DNA from 2 places in the Micromonospora sp. RTP1Z1 genome. Region 2 is predicted to be linked to the other one. Evidence: riboswitches for the same ligand, from Rfam matches in the RefSeq annotation. Region 2 holds a riboswitch; the other holds the start of a gene.
What was found. Region 2 has a riboswitch for thiamine pyrophosphate ahead of SLP03_RS24425 (ECF transporter S component). Riboswitches for the same ligand answer to the same signal wherever they lie in the genome.
Positions count from the first base shown of each region.

Region 1 (7,446 bases), on a different contig from region 2:
CCTGCCCTGGGACGCCGCCCGGGAACGTCCGGTCCGGACCCTCTCCGGCGGCCAACAGAAGCGCTTCGCCCTGGAACTGCTGCTGCGCGGCACCGAGGAGGTGCTGCTCCTCGACGAGCCGGACAACTTCCTCGACGTGCCCGGCAAGCGCTGGCTGGAGGCGCGGCTGCGCGAGTCCGGCAAGTCGGTGCTCTACGTCTCGCACGACCGGGAGCTGCTGGCGCAGACCGCCGACCGGGTGGTCGCGGTGGAGGGCGGCAGCGCCTGGGTGCACCCGGGTGGCTTCGCCAGCTGGCACGACGCCCGGACGGCCCGGCACGCCCGCCTCGACGAGCTGCGCAAACGCTGGGACGAGGAGCACCAGAAGCTGCGCGAGCTGGTGCTGATGTACAAGCAGAAGGCCGCGTACAACTCCGACATGGCGTCGCGCTACCAGTCGGCGCAGACCCGGTTGCGCAGGTTCGAGGAGGCCGGGCCGCCGCCCGTACCCCCGAAGGACCAGGACATCCGGATGCGCCTGTCCGGCGGGCGGACCGGCAAGCGCGCGGTGATCTGCGAGCAGCTCGAGCTGGACGGCCTGACCTACCCCTTCGACCTGGAGCTCTGGTACGGCGACCGGGTCGCCGTGCTGGGCGCCAACGGGACGGGCAAGTCGCACTTCCTGCGGCTGCTGGCCCGGGGTGGCACCGACCCGGACCCGGCCAACGGCCCGGTCGACGGCGCGGCCGCGTTGGCGCCGGTCACCCATGACGGGGTGGTCCGGCTCGGCGCGCGGGTCCGCCCCGGGCACTTCTCGCAGACCCACGACCGGCCGGAGCTGATGGCGAAGAACCTCGTCGAGATCCTCTGGCGGGGTGACGACCACCGGGCCGGGATGGACCGGCACGGGGCGATGGCGGTGCTGAGCCGGTACGAGCTGGCCGGGCAGGGCGACCAGCGCTTCGGCACCCTCTCCGGCGGGCAGCAGGCCCGCTTCCTGGTGCTGCTGCTGGAGTTGTCCGGGGCGACCCTGCTGCTGCTGGACGAGCCGACCGACAACCTCGATCTGGCCTCCGCCGAGGCGCTGGAGGCGGGGCTGGCCGCGTTCGAGGGAACGGTCGTCGCGGTGACCCACGACCGGTGGTTCACCCGATCGTTCGACCGGTTCGTGCTGTTCGGGGGCGACGGCGAGGTGGTGGAGACCCCGGAGCCGGTCTGGGACGTGAGGTGACCGGCGCCGGGTGCCGTGGAGTGGTGGGCGACTGCCCGGTGGCCCCCGACGGGCGGGCATAGGGTGGATCTCGTGACTGAGATGACCTTCCGCCGGCTGGGCGACTCCGGACTCGTGGTGTCCGTGGTCGGCATCGGCTGCAACAACTTCGGCCGCAAGCTCGACCTCGACGGCACCCGGGCGGTGGTCGATGCCGCCCTCGACGCCGGGATCAACTTCTTCGACACCGCCGACATCTACGGCGAGCCGCAGGGCGCCTCCGAGGAACTGCTCGGCCAGGCGCTCAAGGGCCGCCGGGACGACGTGGTGGTCGCCACCAAGTTCGGCATGGACATGCACGGCCTCAACGGGCCCGACCACGGCGCCCGGGGGGCCCGCCGCTACATCGCCCGCGCCGTCGAGGCGTCGCTGCGCCGGCTCGACACCGACCACATCGACCTGTACCAGATGCACGAGCCCGACCCGGGCACCCCGATCGACGAGACGCTCGCCGCGCTGGACGACCTGGTCCGCGCCGGCAAGGTGCGCTACCTCGGCAACTCCAACTTCGCCGGCTGGCAGATCGCCGACGCCGACTGGACCGCCTCGTCCCAGGGCCGGGCCCGCTTCATCTCCGCACAGAACCACTACTCGCTGCTGGAGCGGTCCGTCGAGGCCGAGGTCATCCCCGCGTGCGAGCGGTTCGGCCTCGGCATGCTGCCGTTCTTCCCGCTGGCCAACGGCCTGCTCACCGGCAAGTACAAGCGCAGCGAGGCGCCGCCCGCCGGCAGCCGGCTCGCCGGCGGCGGCCGGTACGCCGAGCGCCTGGCCGCCGCGGACTGGGACACCATCGAGGCGCTCGAGGCGTACGCCGCGGCGCGTGGGATCACTCTGCTCCAGGTGGCCATCGGCGGGCTGGCCGCCCGCCCGGCGGTGACCTCGGTGATCGCCGGCGCCACCACGCCCGAGCAGGTACGCGCCAACGCCGAGGCGGGCACCTGGCAGCCCACCGACGAGGACCTGGACGCCCTCGACGCCATCCTCTGACCTACCCGGTCCGCCAGCTTTCGCACTGCCGGACGGGACCACCGCGAGAGCGTGATACCTCAGGGGCATCGTGATGCCTTTGAGGTATCACGCTTTTTCGGGGATCGGCCGGTCGCCGGTCAACTGGACAGCATGGCGTGAGCGGTCCGTCACGCGCTGCCCTCACCGTCGACATGCGACGGCCAGTGGGAAATCCGCACCCCGGCCCTTGGCGGATCCGCCCATCCGTCGTACGGTAGGCCGCAAGTGACCCACGGGAGCCCGGTGCGCCGGGCTGAGAGGGGGGCTGAAGCCCCCGACCGTCGAACCTGATCCGGGTAATGCCGGCGCAGGGAGGAGCGTTGCCGTGCCGTCCCTGGGACGACTGCATCTGATCACCGACACCCGGCCCGGGCGGGACCCGCTCGCCGTGCTGCGCGCCGCCCTGCCGGTGGCCCGCGCCGAACTGGTCGTCCAGGTCCGCGTCGAGGACGACGCCACCGACCGGGAGACGTACGAGCTGGCCCGCCGGGTGGTCGCGCTCTGCCGGCCGTACGCGGCGACGTGCCTGGTCAACGACCGGCTGCACGTGGCGCTCGCGGTCGGCGCCGCCGGCGGCCACGTCGGCGCGGAGGACCTGCCGGTACGGGCGGCCCGCCGGGTGCTCGGCTCCGGCGCCGTGCTCGGGGCGACCGCCCGGGAGCCGGGGAGCGCCGCCGCGGCGGCCGCCGCCGGGGCCAGCTACCTGGGCGTGGGCCCCTGCCACCCCACCGGCACCAAGACCGGGCTGCCCGACCCGATCGGCCCCGACGGAGTGCGCGCGGTCGCCGAGGCGGTGGACGTGCCGGTGATCGCCATCGGCGGGGTGACCGCCGCGCGCGTGCCGGCGCTGCGGGCCGCCGGGGCGTACGGGGTGGCGGTGGTCGGAGCGCTCTCCGGGGCCGCGGATCCCACCCGAGCCACCGCCGCCCTGCTCGGGGCGCTGACGTGCTGACCCGACCGGACGTCGCCGTGGTGGGCGCGGGACCGGTCGGGCTGGCCGTCGCCTGGCGCTGCGCGACGCGCGGGCTGCGGGTGGTCGTGCACGATCCGGCCCCGGGCTCCGGGGCGTCGCACGTCGCGGCCGGGATGCTCGCGCCGGTCGCCGAGGCGTACTTCGGGGAGCACGAGCTGACCGGGCTGCTCGCCGAGTCCGCCGCCCGCTGGCCGGGCTTCGCCGCCGAGCTGGCCGAGGCCGCCGGCACCGGCTTCGGGTACCGCACCGAAGGCACCCTCGTCGTCGGGCTCACCGGCGACGACCTGGCCGAGGCGCGCCGGCTGTGGTCGTACCAGCAGGGGTGGGGGCTGCCGATCACGCCGCTGCGCCCGTCGGAGCTGCGGGAGCGCGAGCCGGCGCTGGCGCCGCGGGTGCGCGGCGGCGCGGTCGCCCCCGGCGACCACCAGGTCGACCCGCGGCGGCTGGTCGCCGCGCTGCGCACCGCGGCCGTGCGGGCCGGTGCGGCGCTGGTGCCCGGCGCGGTCCACCGGCTCGCCGACCTGGACGCGCCGGTCGCCGTGGTCGCCGCCGGCTGCGGCGCCGCCGCGCTCACCGGGCTGCCGGTCCGGCCGGTGAAGGGGCAGGTGCTCCGGCTCCGCGCGCCGGGTCGCGGCACACCGGGCTTCCGGCACGTGATCCGGGGGTACGCCGACGGCGAGTCGGTCTACCTGGTGCCCCGGGACAGCGGCGAGGTGGTGGTCGGGGCGACCGTCGAGGAGCGCACCGACGTCGAGGTCACCGCCGGCGCGGTGCTGCGGCTGCTCCGCGCCGCCGTCGACCTGGTCCCCGAGCTGGCCGAGTACGACCTGGTCGAGGCGTCCGCCGGGCTGCGCCCCGGCACCCCGGACAACGCGCCGATCATCGGGCCGCTACCCGGCCGGCCCGGCGTGCTCGCCGCCACCGGGCACCACCGGCACGGCATCGTGCTCACCCCGGTCACCGCCGACCTGGTCACCGAGCTGATCGTCACCGGCGCGGCGGACCCGCTGCTCGCACCCTTCACCCCGGACCGCTTCGTACCTGAGGAGGAGCGCACGTGGAACTGACGGTGAACGGCGTCGGCCGATGCGTACCGGGTGGGGCCACGGTGGCGGACCTGGTCCGGACGGTCACCGACCAGCGGCGCGGGCTCGCGGTCGCGGTGAACGGCGAAGTGGTGCCGCGCGGCGGCTGGCCGGCGACGGTGCTGCGGGACGGTGACCGGGTCGAGGTGCTCAGCGCCGCCCAGGGCGGGTGAGCGTGGTGACCTTCACGATCGGCGGCGAGACGTTCGGCTCGCGGCTCATCCTCGGCACCGGCGGCGCGGCCAACCTGCACGTGCTGGAGCAGGCGGTCCGTGCCTCCGGCACCGAGCTGGTCACCGTGGCGCTGCGCCGGGTCGACACCGCCCCCGGTACGGCTGGCGGGCTGCTCGACCTGCTCGCCCGGTGCGCGGTGAAGCTGCTGCCGAACACCGCCGGCTGCCACACGGCCGGCGAGGCGGTGAAGGTGGCCCACCTGGCCCGGGAGGCGTTCGACACGGACTGGGTGAAGCTGGAGGTGATCGGCGACGAGCGGACGCTGCTGCCCGACGGGGTGGAGCTGCTGCGCGCCGCCGAGGAACTGGTCGCCGACGGGTTCACCGTGCTGCCGTACACCTCGGACGACCCGATCCTGGCCCGCCGGCTGGCCGACGTCGGCTGCGCCGCGGTGATGCCGGCCGGCGCGCCGATCGGCTCCGGGCTGGGCATCTCGAACCCGCACCACATCCGGCTGATCCGGCGAAGCGTGGACGTGCCGGTGATCCTCGACGCCGGCATCGGCACCGCCTCCGACGCGGCGCTCGCCCTGGAACTGGGCTGCGACGCGGTGCTGCTGGCCAGCGCGGTCACCCGGGCCGCCGACCCGGTGGCGATGGCCACCGCGATGCGGTACGCGGTGGAGGCGGGCCGGCTGGCCTTCGGCGCGGGCCGGATCGCCCGCCGCTTCCACGCCCTCGCCTCCACCACCGACGAGGGAAGGCCCGACCTGTGACCGCCCTGTCCCGCGCGGAATCCTCCGCGCCGTCGGGGCTGGTGGTGCTGACCGACCGTTGGCAGGCGCGCCGGCCGTTGCCCGAGGTGGTCGCGGCGGCGGTGGCCGGGGGAGCGCGGTGGGTGGTGCTGCGGGAGAAGGACCTGCCCCGCGTCGACCGCGCCGCTCTCGCCGCCGAGCTGCGCCCCATCCTCACCGAGGCCGGCGGCACCCTGATCGTCGCGGGCCCCGACCCCCTCGACGGAGACGCCGTGCACCTCCCCGCCGCCGGCCCCTACCCACCACCGCGGCACGGACTCGTCGGCCGCTCCTGCCACGACCAGGCGGAGCTGCGAAGGCTGACCACAGAGGACTACGCCACCCTCTCACCCGTCTTCCCCAGCCGGACGAAGCCGGGCCACGGCCCACCGTTGCACCACGCGGGGCTGCGCGAGCTGATCCAGGTCAGCCCCGTGCCGCTCCTCGCCCTGGGTGGCATCGAGACACCGGACCAGGTACACGCCTGCCTGCAAGCGGGAGCCGGCGGAGTGGCGGTGCTCGGCGCGGTGATGCGAGCAGAAGACCCGGTCGAGGCGGTCACCACGCTGATGACGCCCTTCGCGGCGACGCAGCCGCCAACCCGGAAAGGGCGGGAACCATGACCCCGACGACAGTGCTCACCATCGCCGGCTCCGACTCCGGCGGCGGAGCCGGCATCCAGGCCGACCTCAAGGTCTTCGCCGCCCTCGGCGCGTACGGCACCAGCGTCATCACCGCCGTCACCGCGGAGAACACCCGGGGTGTCGACGCCGTCCTGCCGCTGCCGCCCCGCACCGTCACCGCGCAGCTCGACAGCGTGCTCGGGGACTTCCGGGTACGCGCGGTGAAGACCGGCATGCTCGGCACCCCGGCGGTCGCCGACGCGATCGCCGAGGCGGCGAAGGCGGGACGGCTGCCGAACCTGGTCGTCGACCCGGTCCTCGTCGCCACCAGTGGGCACCGGCTCGGCGTGGTGGAGGCGGTCGAGCGGCTGCTGCCGTACGCGGAGGTGGCGACGCCGAACTGCGCGGAGGCCGCAGCCCTCACCGGACGCCCGGTGACCACCGTCGAGGAGATGGTCGCCGCCGCCGAGGCGCTCGCCGCCGGCGGCCCGGCGCACGTCGTGGTCACCGGCGGCGACGTGGACGCGGCCGGCGAGTCGGTCGACGTGCTGGCCGGTGGCGGGCCGACCACGCTGCTGCGCGCGCCGCGGGTGGCCACCCGGCACCACCACGGCACGGGCTGCTCGTTCTCGGCGGCGGTCGCCGTCCGGCTCGCGGCGGGCGACCCGGTGCCGGTCGCGGTCGCCGCCGCCAAGGAGTACGTCACCCGCGCGCTGACCGGCGCGCGGAACTGGGAGCTGGGCGCGGGACATGGCCCGCTGGACCACTTCGGCTGGTCCTGTTGATCACCAGGGAGGCTGTCATGCAGGCACGTCGCAAGGTCTACGTCGAGGGGTCACGGCCGGACGTCCGGGTGCCGTTCGCCGAGGTCGACCTCACCGGGGACAACCCGCCGGTACGCCTCTACGACACGTCGGGGCCGGGCTCCGACCCCGAGCTGGGACTGCCGCCGCTGCGCGGCCCGTGGATCGCCGCGCGCGGCGACGTCGCCCCGGTGCGCGGCGCGGGAACACCGCTGGCCGGCGCGGACGAGAAGCGGCCCACCCAGCTTGCGTACGCCCGGGCCGGGACGGTCACCCCCGAGATGGAGTTCGTGGCGGTCCGGGAGGGGATGACGCCGGACTTCGTCCGGGACGAGATCGCCGCCGGACGGGCGGTGCTGCCGCTCAACGTCAACCACCCCGAGTGCGAACCGGCGATCATCGGCAAGGCGTTCCTGGTGAAGGTGAACGCCAACATCGGCACCTCGGCGGTCACCTCGTCGATCGCCGAGGAGGTGGAGAAGCTGACCTGGGCTACCCGGTGGGGCGCGGACACCGTGATGGACCTGTCGACCGGCAAGCGGATCCACGAGACCCGCGAGGCGATCGTGCGCAACTCGCCCGTCCCGATCGGCACCGTGCCGATCTACCAGGCCCTGGAGAAGGTCGGCGGCGACCCGGTGAAGCTCAGCTGGGAGGTGTTCCGGGAGACCGTCATCGAGCAGGCCGAGCAGGGCGTCGACTACATGACCGTGCACGCCGGGGTGCTGCTGCCGTACG
Region 1 is NZ_JAPFQV010000010.1:826-8,271, reverse strand. Features, by position in the region: gene SLP03_RS07575 (ATP-binding cassette domain-containing protein) at 1-1,210, shown strand, start outside; gene SLP03_RS07570 (aldo/keto reductase) at 1,274-2,236, shown strand; TPP riboswitch at 2,480-2,588, shown strand; gene thiE (thiamine phosphate synthase) at 2,583-3,209, shown strand; gene thiO (glycine oxidase ThiO) at 3,203-4,297, shown strand; gene thiS (sulfur carrier protein ThiS) at 4,288-4,488, shown strand; gene SLP03_RS07550 (thiazole synthase) at 4,485-5,264, shown strand; gene SLP03_RS07545 (thiamine phosphate synthase) at 5,270-5,905, shown strand; gene thiD (bifunctional hydroxymethylpyrimidine kinase/phosphomethylpyrimidine kinase) at 5,902-6,690, shown strand; partial or broken gene thiC (phosphomethylpyrimidine synthase ThiC) at 6,708-7,446, shown strand, end outside.
Region 1: another riboswitch for thiamine pyrophosphate. It lies ahead of thiE (thiamine phosphate synthase); the one in region 2 lies ahead of SLP03_RS24425 (ECF transporter S component).

Region 2 (7,446 bases):
GCCGGGGCCGTCCCTGGTGGACGTGACCCCGACGGACCTCGACACCCTCGCGGTGGCGCCGTCGACGCCGGTGGTCCTGCCGCCGTCCTCACAGGCGGAGGTCCCGCCGGCGCCGAAGGCCGGCCCGCCGCCCGGCCGCGACGCCCGGTTCGTCGGCCGCAGCCAGCGCGCCGGCCAGACCCGCCGGTACGCCTTCCGCCGCAGCTGATCCGCGGCCTGAGGGCGGTCTCCTGGTGAGCGATATACCTGAGAGGCATATTTATGACTCTCAGGTATATCGCTTTCCGCGACCATGGTCGCCGGTCGGCGACCCGCCCCGTCGGTGCTGGCGGCCCGGCCACGACCGCCTGGCGGCGATCCGGCCACCACCGCCGCCACCGGCTCAGCCGATCAGTGGGCGGAAGGTGCCCAGCAGGACGCTGACCGTCAGCGCCGCGCCGGCCAGCACCGCCGCCGCCACGATCAGCAGCCCGTCGGCGATGCTGAAGCATTGCCGTCGGGCGACCGTCCGTGGGGTGCCGGCGTCGAAACCGCGGGCGTCCATCGCCACCGCCAGCCGGGTGGCCCGGCGGATCGCCCCGACGAGCAGCGCGAACGCGGTCGAGACGAAGAGCCGTAGCTTGGCCAGCGGGTTCCGGCCGGCGTCCACGCCCCGGGCGCGGCGGGCCATGCTGATCATCTGCCACTCCTGACCGAGCAGCGGTACGAGCCGGAACGCGGCCAGCGCGCCGATGGCGAAGCGGGCCGGCGCCTTCGTGTTCTGGATCAGCGCGTCGGCCAGGTCGGTCGGGTCGGTGGTGGCGAAGACGATCACCCCGGGCAGCGCCACGGCCAGCAGCCGGAGCACCAGGCCGAGCGCGGTGACCAGCACCCCGGAGGTGACCAGGACCGGGCCGGCGTCGAGCAGCACCCGGCCGGACCGGTCCGCGGCGAAGAGCACCAGGGTGACCAGGATGCCGGCGGCGCTGGCCAGCAGCGGCCAGGCCCGGCGGGCCAGCAGCCGGTAGCGGATGCCGAAGAGCGGCAGCACCGCCAGCTCGACGGCGATGGCCAGCGCCGGGGCCACCGGGTCCAGGGTGGCGACCAGGGTGAACGAGAAGACCAGCGCGGCGGCCAGCTTCGCCACCGGGTTCCGCCGGGCCAGCGGCGCGCCGGACACGGCGACCGGCTCGATGGTGATCACAGATGCCCCCGGGCGCTCGCCAGGGCGGTGGCCGCCGGGTCGATGGGGGTCACGGGCGCTCCAGGGTGACGGTCCGGTCAGCGAGCGCCGCGACGAAGTCCGGGTCGTGGGTGACCGTGACGACGCCGTGTCCGGCGTCGCGCAGCTCGGCGAGGAGGTCGACCAGCTCCCGCCAGGTCCGTCGGTCCTGGCCGAAGGTGGGTTCGTCGCAGATCAACAGGCGGGGCGCGGTGGCCAGGGCGGTCGCCACGCTCAGCCGGCGCGCCTCGCCGCCGGAGAGGGTGTACGGGTTGGCGCCGGCCAGCGGCGCCAGCCGGAGCCGCTCCAGCAGGGCGTCCACCGTGGCCTTCACCGTCGCCTCCGGCTGGCCGGTCCGGCGCGGACCGAGCGCCAACTCGTCGAAGACGTTCCCGGTGACGAACTGGTGCTCCGGGTCCTGGAAGACCGAGCCGATCCGCCGGGCGAGCGCGGGCGCCCGCCAACGGTGCGGGGGAGTGCGCGCGTCGCGGCCGGCCAGCGCGGCGGTGGCGGTGGCCGTACCGGTGCCGGGGCGGAGCAGCCCGCCGAGGAGCAGGGCCAGGGTGGACTTGCCGGCGCCGTTGGGGCCGAGCACGGCGAGCGCCTCGCCGGCGCGTACCGAAAGATCGGTGGGGGCCAGCCGGGGCGGCAGGCCGAGCCGGTCGGCGGTGATCAGCGGCTTGCCGGCCGGCGCGGTCGCGTGCCGGGGCGACACGATCCGACCCGGCACCCAGACGCCGGCGGCGGCGAGCGCGTCGCCGTGCGCGGCGAACACCGCCTCCGGCGGTCCGTCGACCCGGACCCCGCCGCCGGGTTCGAGGACGACCACCCGGTCGACCAGCGGCAGCGCCTCGGCGACCCGATGCTCGACCAGGATCAGCGTGGTGTCGGCGTCGACAGCGTCCGCGACCGCCCCCCGGATCAGCGTCGCGCCGGCCGGGTCGAGGTTGGCGGTCGGCTCGTCGAGCAGCAGCAGCGTCGGCCGCAGGGCCAGCGCCCCGGCCAGGGCGAGCCGCTGCTGCTCGCCGCCGGAAAGAGCGGCGGTGGGCCGGTCCCGGCGGTACGGGAAGCCGACCCGGTGCAGCGCCTCGTCGACCCGGGGCCAGATCTCGTCTGCCGGTACACCCCGGTTCTCCAGCCCGAAGGCGACGTCGTCGCCGCACCGGGCCATCACCAGCTGGGTATCCGGATCCTGGAAGACGATGCCGACCTGTTCCCGGGCCTTGCGCGGGTCCAGCCCGTCGATCTCGACGGTGCCCTCCTGCTCACCGGAGTCCTCCGGCAGCAGCCCGGCCAGCGCCGCGAGCAGCGTGCTCTTCCCGGCGCCCGACGGTCCGAGCAGCAGCACCCGCTCCCCCCGTGCGACGCGGAGATCGACCCCCCGCACCGCCCACCGCTTCCGCCCGGCATGCCGCCACCCGAACCCTCGCAGCTCCACCCCGCTCACCCGCGCCCCACCTCCGTCCCCGCTCTGCGCCCAGCTTCCGTGATCAAGAGGTTCGCGTCCGGGAAACACGGTTCCGCCGACGCGAACCTCTTGATCAACCCGAACTGCCGGTGGATCAGATCGCGGCGCGTTCGCGGCCGGCGGGGAAGCGGTCCAGGACACCGGTGCCGGCCAGGGCGCGGGTGAGGAACCAGGAGCCGGCGCCAGCGATGATCGTGGCGCTGACGATCGTGAGCAGGGCGTAGGGGAGGCGGTAGCTGACCAGGTCGTAGGTCTTGTTCCAGTAGACGAAGTCGAAGATCGCCGCGCTCAGACCGGTCAGCGCGCCGGCCAGCAGGGCGGTCGGCAGCCGGAACGACCGGTAGCGGAACGCGGCAAACGCCAGCTCGGCGCCGACGCCCTGCATCAGGCCCTGCACGATGACGATGCCGCCCCACTGGCTGCCCAGCAGCGCGGAGACGATCGCGGCCACCAGCTCGCAGTACAGCGAGGCGCCGGGCTTGCGGACGACCAGGCCCCCGAGTACCGCCGGGATCAGCCAGACCCCGTAGATCAACGTCTGCGCCGGAGGGAAGAAGGCGAACGCCGCGTCCGTGGCGCTCCAGACCAGGCCCCAGGCCCAGAAGATGACGCCGAAGGCGACCGCGATCACCGAGGCGACCACGATGTCGACGGTGCGCCAGCGGTTGCTGTCCGTGTGGTTCATGGCATGGCTCCCAGTCCTGAAGCGAGCCAGGAGAAGACGCACGCCGCGCCCGGTGTCACCGGACGGCGGCGCGGCTGGAGGTCGACCGAACTCCCTGCGCTGGCATTACCCAGATCAGGTTCGAGGGTCTGCGGGCGATGCCCGCACTCTCAGCGCTGTGCGCTCCCCTGTCGGATGTGAAGTTGTCTCGGCAGACGCTAGCACCACCCAGGCCCCCGGCCCAGCAGGGCGGTCGCGATCCCGGCGGCTGGGTAGGCTGCCGATCATGCGGGTCGACGCGCGAGGTCTGACGTTCGAGGTACGCACCGGCGGTCCTGAGGACGGCGTACCCGTCCTGCTGCTGCACGGCTTCCCGCAGCACGGCGGCGAGTGGGACTACGTGGTGCCCGCCCTGCACGCCGCCGGGCTGCGCACGTACGCGCTGGACCAGCGGGGCTACGCGCCGGGCGCGCGGCCGGACGCGGTCGAGGCGTACCGGATTCCGGAGCTGGTGGCCGACGCGGCCGGCGTGCTCGACGCGCTCGGGGTGGAGTCCGCGCACGTGGTGGGGCACGACTGGGGTGCGATCGTGGCGTGGGGCCTCGCGGCGGCGCACCCCGAGCGGGTCCGCACCCTCACCGCCGTCTCGGTGCCGCACCCGGCCGCGATGGCGCACGCGCTCGCCACCGACCCGCAGCAGAAGGCCCGCTCCGCGTACATCGCGCTGTTCCGCAAGCCGGGCAAGGCCGAGAAGGTGCTACTCGCCCTCAACGCCACCGCGCTGCGCAGGCTGCTCGGCGGGGTGGGTGACGCGGCGCGGGTCGCCCGCTACGCCGATCCGATGCGCCGGCCGGGCGCGCTGACCGCCGCGCTGAACTGGTACCGGGCGATGTCGGGGACCGACATGAAGGCCGTCGGTCCGGTGACCGTGCCGACCACCTTCGTCTGGAGCGACAAGGACATCGCGATCGGCCGGACCGCCGCCGAGGCCTGCGCGACGCACGTGACCGGCGACTACCGCTTCGTCGCGCTCCCCGGCGTCACCCACTGGATCCCCGACGAGGCGCCCGGCCCGCTGGCCGAGGCGATCCTCGCCCGGGTCGCCGCGTGATCGCGACGCCCGGGGCGGCCCGGCCGCACACCCGCGCGTCGCTCGCCGCGCAGTTCCACGACCTCGGCGTACGCCCCGGCGGTGTCCTCCTGGTGCACGCGGCGATGCGCCCGTTCGGCTTCGTCTGCGGCGGCCCGCAGGCCGTGGTGCTGGCCCTGCGCGACGTGCTTGGGCCGGACGGCACCCTCGTCGTGCCCACCCACACCCCGGAGAACAGCGACCCGGCCGGGTGGTGCAACCCGCCCGTGCCGGCGGACTGGTGGCCGGTGATCCGGGCGGAGCTGCCCGGCTTCGATCCGGCGCTGACGCCGAGCCGGTTCATGGGCGCGCTCGCGGAGCAGGTGCGTACCTGGCCGGGCGCGCTGCGCAGCGACCACCCGCACGTCTCCTTCGCCGCGTTCGGCCCGGCCGCCGGGCGGATCGTCGCCGAGCACGCCCTGACCGACATGCTGGGCGAGAGTTCCCCGCTGGCCCGGCTCCACGACCTCGATGCCGACGTGCTGCTGCTCGGCGTCGACCACGGCTCGAACACCTCGCTGCACCTGGCGGAGTACCGCTGGCCGGCGGCGCCGAGGGCGCGGGTGGGGGCCGCCGTGCGCACCGGCGACGGCGGCCGGGAGTGGGTGTGGTGGGAGGACGTGGACCTCGACGAGAGCGACTTCGCCCGGCTCGGCGCCGACTTCGAGGCCACCGGCGCGGTGCGGGTGGGCGCGGTCGGGGACGGGACGGGCCGGTTGATGAGGCAGCGGGCGGCGGTCGACTTCGCGGTGGAGTGGCTGGCCCGCAACCGACGGACGGAGGAGGCATGACGGTGAGCGCCGAGTCGTACCTGACGGTGGTGACCGAGACGATGGGTCGGGTGGCCGCCGGTCAGCGTGACGCGGTGGGTCGGGCCGCCGACCTGATCGCCGAGGCGTTGCGTGCCGAGGGGGTGGTGCACGCGTTCGGCACCGGCCACTCCGAGGCGCTCGCCATGGAGATCGCCGGCCGGGCTGGCGGGCTGGTGCCCACCAACCGGATCGCGCTGCGCGACCTGGTGCTCTACGGCGGTGAGCCGGTCGACGTCCTCGGTCCCAAGCTGGAACGCGACCCGGCGGTGGCGCACCGGCTCTACGAGCTGGCCCCGGTACGCCCGCAGGACGTCTTCGTGCTCGCCTCCAACTCGGGCGTCAACGGGGCCATGGTCGAGTTCGCGTCGCTGGTGAAGGAGCGCGGGCACGCGCTGGTGGCGATCACCTCGGCCGAGCACTCGGGACGGATGACGTCCCGCCACCCGTCGGGCCGCAAGCTCGCCGACTTCGCCGACGTGGTGCTCGACAACGGCGCCCCGTACGGCGATGCCACCCTGCCGCTGCCCGGCGGCGGCGCGGTCGGCGCGGTCTCCTCGATCACCGCGGCGCTGCTGGCCCAGCAGATCGTGGCGGAGGTGGTGGCCCGGCTGCTGGCGGCGGGGGTACGGCCCCCGGTCTACCTGTCGGCCAACATCACCGGCGGCGACGAGCACAACGCCGAGCTGGAGGCCCGGTACGCCGGTCGGATCCGCCGCGGGGCGTGACCGGTCCGCCGGCGGCCCGGCCGGCGGGCGTCGGCGCGGTGACCGCGAGGCGGTTTCGCGAAACGCCCGACGGGGCAAAGGCTCTGCCGCCGACGGGGTGCTCCCCGCCGGCAGTACCGTCTTCCCGGAGGTAGCCCGTGTCCAAGGAGACCGAGAAGCAGCGCTGGCAGCGCAACTTCGCCGACCTGCTGCAGGAACTGCGGGTGGCGCAGACCGGGGTGCAGATCCTCTTCGCGTTCCTGCTCACCCTGCCGTTCAGCAATGGTTTCACCCGGACCACCGAGTTCCAGCGGGACGTCTACATCGTCGCGTTGCTGGCCGCTGCGGCGGCCACCGCGATGATCATCTCGCCGGTCGCGTTCCACCGGGCGCTGTTCCGGCAGGGGCGCAAGCCGGAGCTGGTGCGGTTCGCCCACCGGATGGCCAGTGGCGGCCTGGCCTTCATGCTGATCTCCATGGTCAGCGCGGTGCTGCTGATCACCGACTTCGTGCTCACTCGGCCGGTCGCCTTCCTGCTCAGCGGGGTCACCGCGCTCTGGTTCTTGGCCTTCTGGGTGGTCCTGCCCTTCGCCCGGCGTGGCTGGGGGGACGGCGAGATCGACGACGATGACGACGACCCGCAGGTGCTCGCCGGCGACTGAGCCCCGCTGGAGTCCCGCCAAATCGGACGTGCCAAGAACGCTACCCCTGGGTAACACCCAGGGGTAGCGTCGTTTTTGTCGAGCACGTTGACGCAGCCGGACCGAGGTTCGAGGGGGCAGCCGTGACCACGACACAGAACAGCCGACCGGACGGAACGCCGGGCGCGGGCGGCCCCACCGGGCGGGTGGCGCCGATCGACGACCCCGACACCGGTCCCGTGGCGCCGGCCGGCGAGGCGGCCGACGCCGTCGCGATCGATGAGGCCGGCGGCGCGGGGCCGCTGCCCGCCGAGGCGGGGCAGGTCTCCGAAAAGGAGGCCCGCCAGGTCGCCGAGGCGGCCCGGGAGTCGGCCTGGGACCGGCCCAGCTTCGGCAAGGAGCTCTTCCTCGGCCGGTTCCGGCTCGACCTGATCAACCCCTGGCCGCGGTCCGATCCGGACGACGTCGCGCGGGCCGAGGAGTTCCTCGGCGCGTTCGGGGCGTACCTGGACTCCGAGGTGGACGGCGCGGCCATCGAGCGGGACGCGTTCATCCCGGACGAGGTCTTCCACGGCCTGGGCCGGCTCGGCGCCTTCGGCATGAAAATCGACCGGAAGTACGGCGGGCTCGGGCTGAGCAACCTGCACTACTGCCGGGCGCTGATGCGGGCCGGTTCGATCAACCCGGCGATCGGGGCGCTGCTCTCGGCGCACCAGTCGATCGGGGTGCCGCAGCCGCTGAAGATGTTCGGCACCGCGGAGCAGAAGCAACGGTTCCTGCCGCGGCTCGCGGCCGGTGAGGTCTCCGCGTTCCTGCTCACCGAGCCG
Region 2 is NZ_JAPFQV010000058.1:9,744-17,189, reverse strand. Features, by position in the region: gene SLP03_RS24440 (hypothetical protein) at 1-208, shown strand, start outside; gene SLP03_RS24435 (energy-coupling factor transporter transmembrane component T) at 383-1,183, opposite strand; gene SLP03_RS24430 (ABC transporter ATP-binding protein) at 1,233-2,648, opposite strand; gene SLP03_RS24425 (ECF transporter S component) at 2,764-3,354, opposite strand; TPP riboswitch at 3,428-3,533, opposite strand; gene SLP03_RS24420 (alpha/beta hydrolase) at 3,620-4,444, shown strand; gene SLP03_RS24415 (AAC(3) family N-acetyltransferase) at 4,441-5,253, shown strand; gene SLP03_RS24410 (SIS domain-containing protein) at 5,250-5,999, shown strand; gene SLP03_RS24405 (DUF6328 family protein) at 6,137-6,640, shown strand; gene SLP03_RS24400 (acyl-CoA dehydrogenase family protein) at 6,859-7,446, shown strand, end outside.